4 regions of the Clostridium nitrophenolicum genome follow, and region 1 is predicted to be linked to each of the others. Evidence: riboswitches for the same ligand, from Rfam matches in the RefSeq annotation. Region 1 holds a riboswitch; each other region holds the start of a gene.
The links. Region 1 has a riboswitch for thiamine pyrophosphate ahead of thiT (energy-coupled thiamine transporter ThiT). Riboswitches for the same ligand answer to the same signal wherever they lie in the genome.
Positions count from the first base shown of each region.

Region 2: another riboswitch for thiamine pyrophosphate. It lies ahead of thiS (sulfur carrier protein ThiS); the one in region 1 lies ahead of thiT (energy-coupled thiamine transporter ThiT).
Region 3: another riboswitch for thiamine pyrophosphate. It lies ahead of ACZ5N4_RS08570 (ABC transporter substrate-binding protein); the one in region 1 lies ahead of thiT (energy-coupled thiamine transporter ThiT).
Region 4: another riboswitch for thiamine pyrophosphate. It lies ahead of thiC (phosphomethylpyrimidine synthase ThiC); the one in region 1 lies ahead of thiT (energy-coupled thiamine transporter ThiT).

Region 1 covers NZ_AP042469.1:233,563-237,425, reverse strand. The annotation lists gene ACZ5N4_RS01125 (RNA-guided endonuclease InsQ/TnpB family protein) at 1-745, opposite strand, end outside; gene ACZ5N4_RS01120 (cell wall-binding repeat-containing protein) at 1,337-2,104, opposite strand; TPP riboswitch at 2,371-2,473, shown strand; gene thiT (energy-coupled thiamine transporter ThiT) at 2,547-3,179, shown strand; gene ACZ5N4_RS01110 (cell wall-binding repeat-containing protein) at 3,415-3,863, shown strand, end outside.
Region 2 covers NZ_AP042469.1:2,547,876-2,551,738, reverse strand. The annotation lists gene thiH (2-iminoacetate synthase ThiH) at 1-115, opposite strand, end outside; gene ACZ5N4_RS11970 (thiazole synthase) at 127-891, opposite strand; gene thiF (sulfur carrier protein ThiS adenylyltransferase ThiF) at 906-1,706, opposite strand; gene thiS (sulfur carrier protein ThiS) at 1,711-1,905, opposite strand; TPP riboswitch at 2,053-2,160, opposite strand; gene ACZ5N4_RS11955 (DMT family transporter) at 2,383-3,321, shown strand; gene ACZ5N4_RS11950 (DUF5652 family protein) at 3,484-3,708, opposite strand.
Region 3 covers NZ_AP042469.1:1,830,379-1,834,241, forward strand. The annotation lists gene ACZ5N4_RS08555 (TatD family hydrolase) at 1-552, shown strand, start outside; gene ACZ5N4_RS08560 (ABC transporter permease) at 767-1,540, shown strand; gene ACZ5N4_RS08565 (hypothetical protein) at 1,616-1,855, opposite strand; TPP riboswitch at 2,230-2,337, shown strand; gene ACZ5N4_RS08570 (ABC transporter substrate-binding protein) at 2,429-3,451, shown strand; gene ACZ5N4_RS08575 (ABC transporter ATP-binding protein) at 3,473-3,863, shown strand, end outside.
Region 4 covers NZ_AP042469.1:4,517,223-4,521,085, reverse strand. The annotation lists gene ACZ5N4_RS21445 (YjfB family protein) at 127-303, shown strand; gene ACZ5N4_RS21440 (HD-GYP domain-containing protein) at 687-1,748, shown strand; TPP riboswitch at 1,822-1,920, shown strand; gene thiC (phosphomethylpyrimidine synthase ThiC) at 2,067-3,380, shown strand; gene ACZ5N4_RS21430 (hypothetical protein) at 3,397-3,863, opposite strand, start outside.

The DNA.
Region 1 (3,863 bases):
TAATTTGTTTTTCAAGTTTTATTATGTTTTTAGTCTTAACAAATTCCTTACCTTTTTTATTTGCTTCATATTTTCTTGATACTTGCCTTTGTAATCTTTTTAATTTCTTTTTTAGCTTTCTAACCTTCATAGATTTATTAATGTTTTTTATTGGTTTATCTAAACAATTTATAACTGCTAAATTCTTGATTCCTAAGTCAATTCCAATAGATAAATCCTTATTTAACTCAACTTGGTTTTCGTTGTGTTCAAAGCTCAATGTTAGATACCAATACTTGCCGTCAAATTCACATCTTGGATTATTATATTTAGGTAAAATAGGTATTTTATAATTTGTTTTATATTTAACCTTACCTATTTTCTCTATATTAACTGTTCCATCTTTGAATTTAATAGCATCATATCTAACATAAAAGGATTTTTTAGATTTTTTCTTACTTCTAAATTTAGGATGCTTAGATATTCCCTTAAAGAAATTGTTATAAGCATCATTTAAATCCTCAAAAACTTGCTGCATAACCTGTGCAGATACTTCCTTTAACCATACATAATTACTATCTTTTTTAATTATATTATTAAATTCAGTTCTTATTTTTACTTTTGAAGGTCTAATCCCTTGCTTATTCATTTCTTCCCATTTTGCTAAACCCCAGTTGTATGCAAACCTTGCACAACCTACAGATTTAAACATTAATATTTCCTGTTCATTAGTTGGCTTTAATCTTATTTTTATTGCTTTAATCATATTCTCACCTCACTTTCTAGTATTATTATCTCCCAATTATTAGGTATTATAATAATGAGGTAAGTTTTAAAAAGATTACATTATCACTTATAGATTATCTTTATATATTTATAACTTGTTACAAGTTTTATGCTCATTCACCTAGTATCGCTACTACTAAGCAGTTCTCAAAGTCTTGTAAAACTTATGAACTTCTCATACTTTCATATGAGCGTAGACTATATCACCACCTAATCGGTGTCCTCCACTTCCACTACCAATAGCTTGTAATGTACTCCCATCACAGGATAGTCGTTGAAGTTTCCTCTTTTCGAGGCTTACCTGCTGATTGCCCATTATTAAAACCTTTCGGTTTATTTGCACTTAGGATTTAACCTTATGCTATCTAACTAATTTTTTCCACTTTCGTAACTATCACGCTTAGGCTTATTTCATCCTTACGTTGTAGTTTAGTTAGCTTTAGGGGTTTCCAGCAATTCAAAGGATTTTGGATGTATTTCATACATCACTCCATGCTCTTTACGAACATGGGAGGCTGTCAACAATTTTCTAAGTTATAATTATTGTTAATATTTTATGACTTCTTATAACTTATTTGTAACTGTTAGTTACCTCTAAAATTTTTTGATTAGTATTAAATCTATTTTGTCCTCCATCAATTCTTTTAGCTTTTCCAAGAATACTCAGTATGTTATCACTTATAATATTTTTAGTTCCAATAATTGTTACGGCAGAATTATTAGTTTTGACAAAATCTATAATAGGTTTTATATCATCAATATTGTTACTCCCTAATAATAGTATCTGCCCTTTAGAAGCTGCTATAGGAGCTACTGATAGAGCATCACAAAAACCTTCTCCTCCAACTAATAAAACATCACTTGAACTTACTCCAAGAGATAGTAATTCTCTAGCAACTGCTGCATTAGTTTCATACCTGCTGTTACCTTTAAGTTCTGTCAATCTATATTGAGATCTTAATCCTCTTCTTACGGATTCGGAGACTGATGCGTTACCTCCTACAATATATATATTTTTTGTTTTTAAAGAACTTAGTGCATTTTTAGTATCATTGTTTAGAGAATTGGATTGAGTTAAAAGTATTGGCACATTTAATTTCTTTGCTAAAACCACTGCACTTACTGCATCTGCATAACCTTCACCAGATACCAATACCACCGTATCACTAGTTGGCCAATTTGCTACAGCAACTTGTGCTGCAGTAGCATATCTGTCGACACCACTTATTCTTATAATCTGTTCTGATTTAGCATTAATTGGGATTATCAATGAAGATATACTTAAAACCAATATCATAAATATAGAAATTAGGGATCTTTTTTTACTTTTCTTGTTCATAATAATGCCTCCTATATGAAGAAAGCCATAGTACACTGTATCTATAACATATATTTATATCAACTTAAAAGTTTTATAATTATAGTTAGTATATTTATAATTCCCCATAATTTTATGTTTTATATCTTATTTTTCATTGTAAATTTCTTTTTTTATTTTCATTTGGAAAATGAAATTGTCCACTAGAAATTGACACAAGCTTTAACTAGAGGATTGTTGAAACCTTCTGTGTTATATACTATAATATAATCAGTAAATAATTAAACATTTAGTGCTAGGGGTGCCTTAACGGCTGAGAAATAAACTTTTTTATTAACCCTTGTACCTGATCTGGATAATGCCAGCGTAGGAAAGCGATGTTCTCTAAAATACTAATCGTATTCCACAAGAATAGGATTTCTTGTTATACAGGTACCTCAATGGTACAAAGGAGGTATTTTTTATGTCTTTATATAAAAATTTTCTAGAAATTATATCACATCCAACATCTATTTTTGCACTTCTTGGATTGATTCTTATCATTGTATTTATAGCCAAAGTAAAAAAAGTAAAATTTACTACCCATTTAATTGCACAAATAGGCATTGCTTTAGCGTTAGCTACCGTACTTAAGATTTTTAGAATATATCACTTACCTCAAGGTGGTAGTGTTACTCTAGGAAGTATGATTCCTATTATCTTAATGGCTATATTCTATGGTTCTGAAGTAGGATTCCTCACGGGTTTTTTATATGGAATAATAACATTAATTTTGGATCCATATATACTTCACCCTGTACAAGTTTTATTTGATTACCCTTTACCATTTATGGCATTAGGACTTGCAGGCCATTTCAAAAATAATAAGCTTTTAGGGACATTTATAGCCTTGTTTACACGATTCTTATGTCACTTTATATCTGGAGTAGTATTCTTCGGTAGTTTTGCCCCTAAAGGTATGTCTCCAGTTTTATACTCACTAGTTGTAAATGGTATATTTATAGGAGTTGAAGGAGCTATATGTATGGTAATAATAGCCTTACTTCCAGTAAAGCAGCTATCTACAATGTTAACTAGAAATATACCTCAAAATTAAATATAAAAAATAAATTTACACAATATTTGAAAAGGACCCATTCAGGATAAATTTTCCTCAATGGGTCTTTTATTAAGACTTTTTTATAACATTAGACTTTTATCTGTTATTCCTGCCATGTAGTATATTCAAATGTCCCATTTTCGCTTAGAGGGCTTGCTCGAACTTGCTATTTACCACATACTTAATTATATGGTACAATTTAGTTAACACAATAAAAGGGAGGATATTTGGGATGAAAAAATTTAAGTTTATTAATTTAACTATAGCACTAGTATTCAGTATTATTTTCATTTTTACCCTAACTAGTGCTCATGCCGCAGATAGCACAGTATATTATACTCATCAAGGTGGACAAGATAGATATGAAACTTGTAGAAAATTAATTTATAGAAATATAATAGGTGATTTTAACTATGCAGTTTTAGTATCTGGTGGTAATTACCCAGATTCTCTTAGTGCTGCTCCACTAGCAAAGCACTATGATGCTCCAATTATCTTGCTTCCTGTAAATAGCAACAACCAATCTTACTTAGACAATAATACTATAGATCTTTTAAAGAAACGTGGTGTAAAGCAAGTATTCATAATTGGAGGAACTGGTGTAATACCAAATGAAGTAGAAAGAACACTGACTGGTATGAGAATTTCCACTACTCGTATCAGTGGACAAGATAGATATGA
Region 2 (3,863 bases), 2.3 Mb from region 1:
CTTCATTTATCCTGTCCTTCGACAAAACTCTTTCAATGTCATTATTCGTCACTTTTTCAAAATAATTATTAAAATCAAAATCCTGAAACTTTCTTATTGTTTCATAAAAACCCATTTTTTCACTTCCTATCGTAAAAATCCTGTAAGAGGAGATGAGGCTTCTGCATATTCTCTTTGAACACCTAGTTTTGATAGATAAGCCATTCTGCCTGCTTGTACTGCGAATGAAAATGCTTTAGCCATTAACATTGGATCCCCGGCAGTAGCTATAGCTGTATTTACCAGCACTGCATCTGCTCCCATTTCCATAGCTTCCGCTGCCTCTGAAGGTCTTCCTATCCCAGCATCTACAACTATAGGTAATTTTATTTCATCGATTAAAATTCTAACCATCTCTTTTGTTCTTATGCCCCTATTTGTTCCTATAGGTGAACCTAAAGGCATTACTGCTGCTGCACCAGCATCGACTAGTCTCTTAGCATCCATTAAATCTGGATTCATATATGGAAGAACTACAAATCCTTCCTTGGCTAAAACTTCTGTAGCTTTTATTGTTTGAAGATTGTCTGGAAGAAGATATTTGTTATCAGAAATAACCTCTATCTTAACCCAATTGCCACAGCCAGCAGCCTTTCCCAATCTAGCAACTCTAATAGCCTCTTCTGCATTTCTTGCTCCTGAAGTATTAGGAAGTAGTATACAATCCTTGTTTATAAAATTTAATATATTTTCATCCTTTGAGTTTAAGTCCACTCTTCTTAATGCAACAGTAATAACCTGTGATTGTGAACTTTCTAAAACCTTACCTATCATTTCATTAGATGAGTACTTACCTGTACCTACAAATAATCTGCTATTTAATTCTGTGCCACCAATTATTAATTTATCCATGATAAAACCTCCATTTATTCTTCTCCTAATATGATTCTTAACACTGTATTTGCCTGATGATTTGCAGCTATGGCTACTCTAGGCGCCATAAGTCCACAGCCTGGTTTAGCTTCATTTTCTCCATCACCAACTAGATAAAAGTTCTCTTTTATCTTTTTAGTAACAATTGAATTGCTGGAAAAGTACCCTGCCATGCCGGAAGCTGCAACTATTTTCTTGTTTTTCATTTTACTTAACACTGTATTTACGAGCAGAGCTTTGGAAACTGGATTGTCAAAAGCCTCCACTATTATGTCTACGTCTTTAAAAGTTTCAATTATATTGTTCTCCTCAATAAAGATCTCCTTTTTTTCAATTTTAACGAAGGGATTGCAATCACTTATTATTTGCTCTAATGCGTCTGTTTTTTTCATACCCAAATGTTTTATAAAATACTGCTGCCTGTTTAAATTACTTGGCTCTACTACATCAAAGTCTATTAAAAGTAGTCTGCCAATTCCTATTCTTGCAAGTGACACAGCTATATTTGAACCAAGGCCACCTAGTCCCGCAATTCCTACGGAAGCTTGTTTTATTTTTTCATGGACAAAGGGTGTATGTCTTGACATAAGCATCGCTTCCATATCTTCTGCCTTAGGAATCTCACCTTTCTTTATAAAGACAACTTTATCATTTTCTTTTAGCTTATAATCTACTTTTATGATAAATCCATTATATACAATTACATCTGCATCTTTTTTGATACTTTCCTTGAGCTCAAAAACAGTAGTGTTATTCTCTATCTTATACTTTTTCTCATTTACAAAAATATTAATCACTTTAGCCACCTCCGACAAAACGGATTATTTCAACTTTAGATTCACTGGTTAGCTTTCTTGAAGTGAATTCATCTTTATTCAATATTTCTAAATCCACTTCTACTACGATCTTCTGACAATCTAGATTTAGAACCTTAAGTAATTCTGAAACTGTAGTACCTTCTTTTATATTCATTACTTCACCGTTTATAATCATTTAACTCCCTCCTTTTTGTCAAAATAAAAAGGAAAGCAAATAAATATATGCTTCCCTCATAACCTAATCTATTAGGATACTTAACACCTAAAATTGCGAATATTACTAAAATAAAAAATCACAAATTCGGAGAATTTGTGATAAAATACAGCTATCCCGTATCTCCCTACGTTGGCATTACCCAAATCAGGTTATGAGGGTAAGGAATAACATTCCACTCTCAGCCTATCTTTATAGGCTCCCCTTGATATAATATTAAATTGTTATCGATTTCTAAGTTTAATTTATCATAAACCATATTATAAATCAATAGCTATATACAATTGTAACCATCAATTATAATTAACAATATTACATTTTTTGTATATTTAATGAATTTTTATTGCATTAAGCTATGATATAATTGTATTATATTATTTGAAGTACAAAATGCTTAAATCTTTAATTTAACTAAGTATTACAAAATGGAGGATCTTTATGAGTTATAACAAAAATATGCTTCCTTATTTATCTGCTACTACTACATCTATTATATTTGGTTTAAGCTTTTTATTCTCTAAAAGAGCTTTAAATGTAGCGTCTCCTTTTTCGCTGCTTTCCTTTAGATTTTTAACTGCTTTTGTAATAATGACTTTACTTGTAACTTTTAAAGTTATCAAAGTAAACTATAAAAATAAGCCTGTAAAAAATTTATTTTTCTTAGCACTTATGGAGCCTGTAATTTATTTTATTTTTGAAACCTATGGAATTAAGTATTCATCATCATCTTTTGCAGGGATTATGATAGCGCTTATTCCTATAATCGTTACAATATTGGCTTCATATTTTCTTAAAGAAAAGTTTTCTAGCCTTCAATTATTTTTTATAATTCTGTCGGTATCAGGTGTCGCTTATATTGCCTTTATGAATAGTACAAATTCAGGAAGTACCGGCATAATTGGTATTGTGCTTCTTATAATTACAGTAATGGCCGCTGCAGTATTCAACATACTGTCAAGAAAGCTTTCCTCAAGTTTTACACCTATGGAAATAACCTATTTTATGATGGGTTTAGCGGCATTATTCTTTAATATAGTTTCAATAGGTGAACACATGATATACGGTACTTTTAGCAATTACCTTTTACCACTTAAGAGTAAGGATTTTATTATATCTATCTTTTATTTAGGAATTTTGTCTTCAGTTATTGCATTTTTCTTAGTAAACTTTACTCTCTCTAAAATTGAAGCTTCTAAATCAGCTGTATTTGCAAATCTTTCAACAATAGTGTCTATTGCTGCAGGAGTTATTATATTACATGAAGAGTTTAAATATTATCATATAATTGGTTCTATCATGATACTTATCGGAGTTTGGGGAACCAGCCGCTTTAGCTTTAAAGATGAAATTGTAGCTAAAGAAATTGAGGGGGTATAATAAGACGAGAATAGGCAATGCAGTGCCCCGCCGGCCACAGAAGTCATAGTTGAGAAAATACTGTTATCCTTTCTCACAAGAAAAACAAAAGATGATTGGCAGCCGAGCACAAAAGATATATTTTACTCAAACAGAGGCTATATCAAACAGAGGCTATAAAAGTTAGAATATACAGCCCTTGGATTCCTTATATTTTTTATTTGTAGCAATGAGATAGATTATCTCTAATATACAAAAGGTGTTAATGATAATTAATGCTATATACCATCCTAATTGTTTAAGTCTGGCAGCTCTCCATAGAGCTAATCCTTTCCAGACCACAGCCCAAATGATTAGAGGATAAAAAACATAGGGATTATTAAATATGAGTTGAATGTTATTAGGCAAAATATCAGCTCCTTTTTACATAATACCCATTAAATAGATTTTGCATATGTTTAAATTATTATTCGTGCCGCATATTTATTTGATTTGAGTGGAAGAGAAGCATATTGAAAATAAATGGATTTCTCCTCCTACTAAAGCTGCAAAAGTCATCTAAC
Region 3 (3,863 bases), 1.6 Mb from region 1:
AAAGGTTGTGAAAAAGACTTATGGACGCTCATTCCTTATATAGAAGAAACTCCAATTATTGGAGAGATAGGCCTTGATTTTTTTTGGGTGGAAGATAAAACAAGTTTTGAATCACAAATAAAAGTATTTGAATTTTTCTTACGTGAAGCTAAGCGGCTAAATAAGGTTATAAATATCCATACTAAAGGTGCTGAGGAAGAGGTTTTAAAGCTTTTGGATAAGTATTCAATGAGTAGAGTAATAGTTCACTGGTATTCTGGTCCTAAGAATGTGTTATATAAAATGATAGATAGAGGATACTATTTTACAATAAGTACGGAGCTTTTTTATTCAGATATTATAAGGGAAATAGCAGCAATTGTACCTGTAGATAAAATGTTTGTAGAAACTGATGGGCCGGGAGCAGAAGAATGGTTGAGCGGTAATATAGGAATGCCCAAATTAGTTTTAAGGATTATGAAAACACTAGGTGAGATGAAAAAACTGACCTTTGAGGAAATGGAAAAACAGATGGAAGATAATTTTAGTACCTTAGTTGGAAAGGATATATAGAGTTTAAGGTCTTAAGTTAGCTTTGACATAATTATCTATAAAATGATATAATGACAATCAGTAGAGATTATTACGTTCGACCCTTTTCCAGGTTGGGAGAAGGGTTTTATGTATTTGTAGACAGGCAACTTATAATTTGTAGTATTTTAAATATTGTTATCAAAGCAATGATTTTTACAAAAATATATATCTAATTGATTAGGATGTGTAATTAGTGAAGAATTATAGTAAGTCAATTAATGGGATAATATCTGTTATTTTTCAGTTAATATTAATTTTATTATGGCAATTAGTTGTGGATAAAGGAGGAATACCTAAGTATATTCTTCCATCTCCTAAGGACATAATAAATACTCTTTTTAGAATTATGCCAGATTTAAAGCCTCACATTTATGCTACCTTATATGAAGCTCTTTTAGGTTTTTTACTTTCAGTAATTTTTGCAATAATATTATCTATAATTATGGACAGTGTAAAAATAGTAAAAAGCTGTATTTATCCTATACTTGTAATTTCTCAGACTATACCAACAATAGCTCTGGCACCAATATTTATAATATGGTTTGGTTTTGGCATGCTTCCAAAGGTTATTGTTGTTGTAATGGTGTGTTTTTTCCCTATTGTTATAAGTTTAGTTGATGGATTAGAAGCGGCAGACAACGATATGTTGAGTCTTATGGATATAATGGGAGCTTCTAGAATACAAAAATTTATTTTTGTTAAGTTTCCAGGATCTTTAGGATCTTTTTTCTCGGGACTTAGAATAGCGGCAACATACAGCATAATGGGGGCGGTAATTGGTGAGTGGCTTGGAGGAGACAAAGGTCTTGGTATCTTTATGGTAAGAGCTAAAAATGCTTATGCTCTTGATAAAATATTTGCAGCTATAATTATAATAATAGTATTAAGCATGACTTTATTTGGATTTATGTATATGCTTCAATATATTTTTATGCCATGGCAAAGAAAAGTTAAAGAAAGAGGATAGTAACACCGCTGTAATTATAAGTTTAAGAACAGAAAAGTCAATTTTCTAGCTCAGACACTTATAACTATAGCAGTGTTATTTTTTGTTTATTATACTTTTTTCTATATTTTTAAGAATAATCTTTTCGGAGTTTCTTGATATTTGATCCGGTGTTTGTTCTAGTTTTAAATAATTGCTTATGCTGGTATAAATATCTATTAGTCTATTAAATTTATAAGTAGAGATATATGCTGCATTTGCTGTAAAGGATGTATAAAATAATATAGCTGAAATACCAAAAGTAATGACAAATTTTTGTTTATTAAATATTATCATAAAATATACACCTTTCTTTGATAATTATAAAAGATAAACCATTTTACAATTCTAATATATAGTTATCTTACATTAGATGAAAAAATATACTAAAAAATAACAGATAGAGCGTAATAAACTTCAAACTAATGCATCAAATAGATAGTGTACTCTAAGTAAATCCTATATCATGGATAGAATAAATAACTACAATTTAATTTTACATGTATAATTTTAAGTAAGATTTAAGTCAACGTTAAATTAATATTAAAGGTTTTTATATATAAATATAAAAATCATGCTTAAAGGACTTACAAATCTAAAGTTGTTATTATGTATACGGTTTGACATATTTATGCACGAAGTGATATACTTTATGTGTTAGATATTTCAATAAAATAAATTAGGGGAGGCAATAATATTGTCTGAGAGGAAGTTTTAAGCTTCGACCCTTATAACCTGAATTGGGTAATGCCAGCGTAGGGAAAATAGTTTAATTTTAATTTGTTGCTATTTTAGCCCTTTTCGCATTTATGAAAAGGGTTTTTATTATTTCGAAGGGAGGTTGTCGGGTATTTACCGGACAGTGTATTTATGAAAAGAAAAAAAATTTTAACCATTTTAACTTCAGTTATAGTAGCAACTACTATTTTTGCAGGATGTGGCTCAACAAATAAGGCACCTCAAAGTAATACAACAGAAAAGAAAGAATTAACAAAGGTTAAGGTGATACTGGATTGGACACCTAATACTAATCATACAGGCTTATATGTAGCAAAGGATAAAGGTTACTATAAAGAAGAAGGTTTAGATGTAGAGATTATTCAACCTTCAGAAGGAACAGTAGGAAACCTAATAGCTGCTGGTAAAGGTGATTTTGGTGTAAGTTATCAGGAGGATTTAACTTATGCTAGGACTTCAGAGAATCCACTTCCTATTAAGGCCATAGCTGCTATAATTCAGCATAATACTTCAGGTTTTGCAGCTCCAAAGAGCAAAAACATAAAAACTGTAAAGGACTTTGAAGGAAAGACTTATGGAGGATGGGGTTCACCTTCTGAGAAAGCGATATTGCAGGCAATAATGCAAAAGGAAGGTGCTGATTTTAATAAGCTTAAGATAGTTGACATGGGAAGTCAAGATTTCTTTGCAGCAACTAAAAGCAATGTAGATTTTGCATGGATATATGAAGGATGGACTGGAATAGAAGCAAAACTTAAAAACATACCTTTAGATTACATAGAGTTAAGAAAATTAAATCCTGATTTAGACTACTATACACCTATACTTATTGCAAATGAAAGTACTTTAAAGAATAAACCAGAATTGGTTAAGAAGTTTATGAAGGCTACCACTAAGGGATATGAATTTACTATGGATAAACCAGAAGAAGCTGCAGATATTTTGGTTAAAAATGCTCCAGAGATAGACAAAAACCTTGCTGTAGAAAGCCAAAAGTACCTTAAAAACAAATACAAGGAAGATGCTCCAAGATGGGGAGAAATGAAGGCATCTGTTTGGAACAACTACACAAAATTCCTTCTTGATAAGAAGCTTATAACTAAAGATATGAAGGCAGAGGACGCATTTACAAATGAATTCCTTCCATCTAAGTAATTTTAAAGGAGATAGGTTGTTTTGGATATAGCAAAAAATGATAAGAAGCTTGTATTAAAAAATGTATCAAGATCCTTTGACACAGACAAAATACTCAATAATATAAGCTTAGAGATAAGAGAAGGTGAATTTGTAAGTCTTCTTGGGCCAAGTGGAAGTGGCAAGAGCACAATATTAAATATAATATCAGGAGTACTGAAGCCAGATAAAGGAGAAGTAAAAGTTGAAGGAGAAATTAGCTATATGCACCAGAAGGATTTACTTCTTCCTTGGAAAAAAGTAATAGATAATGTAGCATTACCTCTTTATATAAAGGGAAAAAGTAAATCGGAAGGAAGAAAGCAGGTTATAGATTACTTTGAGCCCTATGGATTAAAAGGGTATGAGTTTAAATATCCTTTTCAATTATCTG
Region 4 (3,863 bases), 1.5 Mb from region 1:
CATCAGAAATGCAGTAAATTATTTTACAAAGTTTATAATAAAAATTAAGAGGCCTTCAAATTATTAATTTATAAACGATATCTATAAGTAGAAGAGATACTAAATAATCTGACGGGAGGTGTTTTTATGGATATAGCAGGAGTATCAATGGCAATGAGTCAATCTAAGGTAATGGATCAAGCTAGCCTTGCAGTGATGAAAATGGCTATGAATACAGGTAAAGAAAATGCACAAGCTATGACAGATATGATTGAAAAGTCAGTTAACCCTAATTTAGGACAGAATTTGGACATAAGAGGATAAAGTGAAACTTGAATCAGATGGAGTTTTAAAACCCATCTAATTCTTAGTTGAACGAATCCAGGGACGTAGCCGCTCTTTACTCCCGCTTTCACAGAGTGCGATGGGAGTATTAGAGCGGGTAGTCATCGGATAAACAGGAATAAAAAATTAGAAAATGAGCTGCCTTTCAAAGGCGGTTCATTTTTTATAAAAAATAGTGCACTTATAATTATATTTGCAGTATAATTAAATATATAATTATAGCATTACAGGTAAAAGTAGAGACATATTTAGCATATATTTGGGTATAGTGTCATATTATCTATTATTATTCTCATATAAAATATTATATAATTATTTACAGAAACAATATTTGTTAGCAAATTTAACTTTCGAGGTGAAATATGAAGCTGGAGATTATAAATAGATTAGAAGGAAATGAAGTATTAGGTAAAAATATATTCACTAATGATGGAAGAGTTTTATTAAGAGCAGGTACGGTGTTAAATAATAATTACATTAATAAAATGAGAGAACTGGGAATATTTTATGTATATGTAGAAGATAAAAGGTTAGAGGATGTTGAAGTAGAAGATGAAAATGTCAGCAGATTAAAGCAGACAACTATGGAATGTATGTCAAGGATGATGAAGAATATAACTGTCGTTTCTGATAAAAAGATAATGTCAGATTATCAGAAAATTGTTGATGAACTTATAGATTATATAGGTACAAGTGCAGATATAAATAAAAGCTTATATGACATCCAAACAAATAGCAACCAGACCTACGTGCATAGTATAGATGTTTGTGTTATGGCAACTTTTATAGGACATGCTATGAGAATGGACTCCAATTCAGTAAAAGAGTTAGGACTAGCTGCTGTTATGCATGATATAGGCAAAGCTCAGCTGCCAAAGAGTTTGTTAGAAAAAAAAGGAAACTTAACAAAAGAAGAGTTAAATGAATTTAAGGAACACCCTTATATAGGAGCTAATATTCTGAGAAAGAATATCAGAATTCCTGGGACAGTAGTTAGAGCAGTTCTACAACATCACGAGAGAATGGATGGTAAAGGATATCCTTATGGTTTAGAAGGCAAGAGTATATCAAAATATGCTCGTATAATTACTATAAGTGATGTGTATGATACTATAGCAAATAGCGGGGATTATAAAAAAACTTTCAGTCCAAATGATGCCTATGAGTTAATATTAGCAGGAAGTGGTACAATTTTTGATGAAGAAATAGTCAAGATATTTAGAAAATCCTTTTCAGTTTATCCTCTAGGCTGCTGTGTTAAGTTATCAAATAATGTTGAAGGATATGTAGTAAGGCAGAATGAAAATTTTCCTGACAGGCCTGTAATAAGAGTTATATATGACGCTGAAACAAGAAATGATATAGAACCTTATGAAATCGACTTAGTAGAGAGTATAAATTTAGTAGTAAAAAGTGTAGTTTAAACAAATATATTCTAATCCTTTACAAAGGTAATATATTGAAGTATAATTTTTATGTAGAAATAAATAGAGCCTTTGTATTTGCTAGGTGTGCCGTTTGGCTGAGAGGGCGTTTGCCTAAACCTTGGAACCTGATGTAGTTAACACTACCGGAGGGAAGCAATAGTGTAAATTAGTATATTCTTTGGATTTTACATGAAAGCTTATCTTTTGGTAAGCTTTCATTTTTTTTATTAGAAATATATTTAAGTTAAAAAGCCAGCATTACATATGGGGATATTTATGAACTACTAAAATTATATAAAAAGGAGACCGAAGATTATGAACTATACAACACAGATGGATGCTGCTAAAAAAGGCATCATTACAAATGAGATGAAAGTAGTTGCAGAAAAGGAACATATGGATGTTGGTCAATTAAGAGAGCTTATAGCTGAAGGAAAAGTTGTCATACCTGCGAATAAGAATCACAAAGCATTAAGTCCTGAAGGAGTAGGACAAGGTTTAAGAACAAAAATAAATGTTAATTTGGGAATTTCAAAGGACTGCTGTAATGTAGATGCAGAAGTTGAGAAGGTACAAAAAGCTATAGAAATGAAAGCAGAAGCTATAATGGATTTAAGTTCCTTTGGGAAAACTGAAGAGTTCAGAAGAAAGGTAGTAGAAATAAGTCCAGCAATGCTAGGCACAGTTCCAATGTATGATGCAGTAGGCTTTTATGATAAAGAACTAAGTGATATAACTTCAGAAGAATTTTTAAGAGTAATTGAAAAGCATGCTAAAGATGGAGTTGACTTCATGACTATTCATGCTGGTATAAACAGAGAAACTGCTCAGGTTTTTAAAAGGAATAAAAGAGTTATGAATATAGTTTCTAGAGGAGGATCACTTTTATATGCATGGATGGAACTTAATAACAAAGAAAATCCATTCTATGAATATTTCGATAAGGTTCTAGATATATGTGTAGAATATGATGTAACTATAAGTCTTGGAGATGCTTGTAGGCCAGGCTGCCTTGCAGATGCTACAGATGCCAGCCAAATTAAAGAACTTATGATTTTAGGTGAGTTAACAAAAAGAGCCTGGGAGAAAAATGTACAGGTTATGATAGAAGGACCTGGACACATGGCCTTAAATGAAATAGCCTCCAATATGATTTTAGAGAAGAAGCTATGTCATGGAGCTCCATTCTATGTTTTAGGACCTTTAGTTACAGATATTGCCCCAGGGTATGACCATATAACAAGTGCTATAGGAGGGGCTATTGCAGCAGCAAATGGTGCAGATTTCCTATGCTATGTTACTCCAGCAGAACACTTAAGACTTCCTAATCTAGAAGATATGAAAGAAGGTATTATTGCGAGTAAAATAGCTGCCCATGCTGCAGATATAGCAAAAGGAGTTAAAGGTGCTGAAGAATGGGATTTAGCTATGGCAAAAGCAAGACAGAAGTTAGATTGGGAATCAATGTTTGAACTTTCTATAGATCCAGAAAAAGCAAGAAGGTATAGAAGAGAATCCACGCCAGAACATAGTGATAGCTGTACTATGTGTGGAAAGATGTGCTCCGTAAGAAATATGAATAGAGTTATGGAAGGCAAAAATGTAAACATATTAAGGGAAGAGGACTAAAATATAGATGCCTCAATTACTTTCTGAGTAGTTGAGGCATCTTTCCTGTTAAGGCATATATGAAATCTTCATTTGGTTTTATGATCCATTTGCTATTTTGTTCATATAAGGTTAGCTTAGCTGTATTAGTAGTTTTAGGACAACCTTCACTATTTAAAGTTTTAGTTACATACTCTACTGCGGCCTTTACAGCTTTACTCTTAATTTTTTGCTTTTCACTTTCATTAGCACTACTATATTCAGGTATTATAGGCGTTATTATATTTGACATTACATCGTTATAAATATTTAGAAGGTCAGGTGAAGTAATTTCCACTTCAACAACTGCATTATTGGAATTAGCTTGTGAAGATAATATTTTATAACTTACTTTTGAAACAGCAGTTTTAACTAACTTTTCTTCAAGGGAGTTTTTAAATTTTAAATCAGTATTATATTCCTTATTACTCTTATCTAAATAATTAGCTGCCTTATCAAAATCAC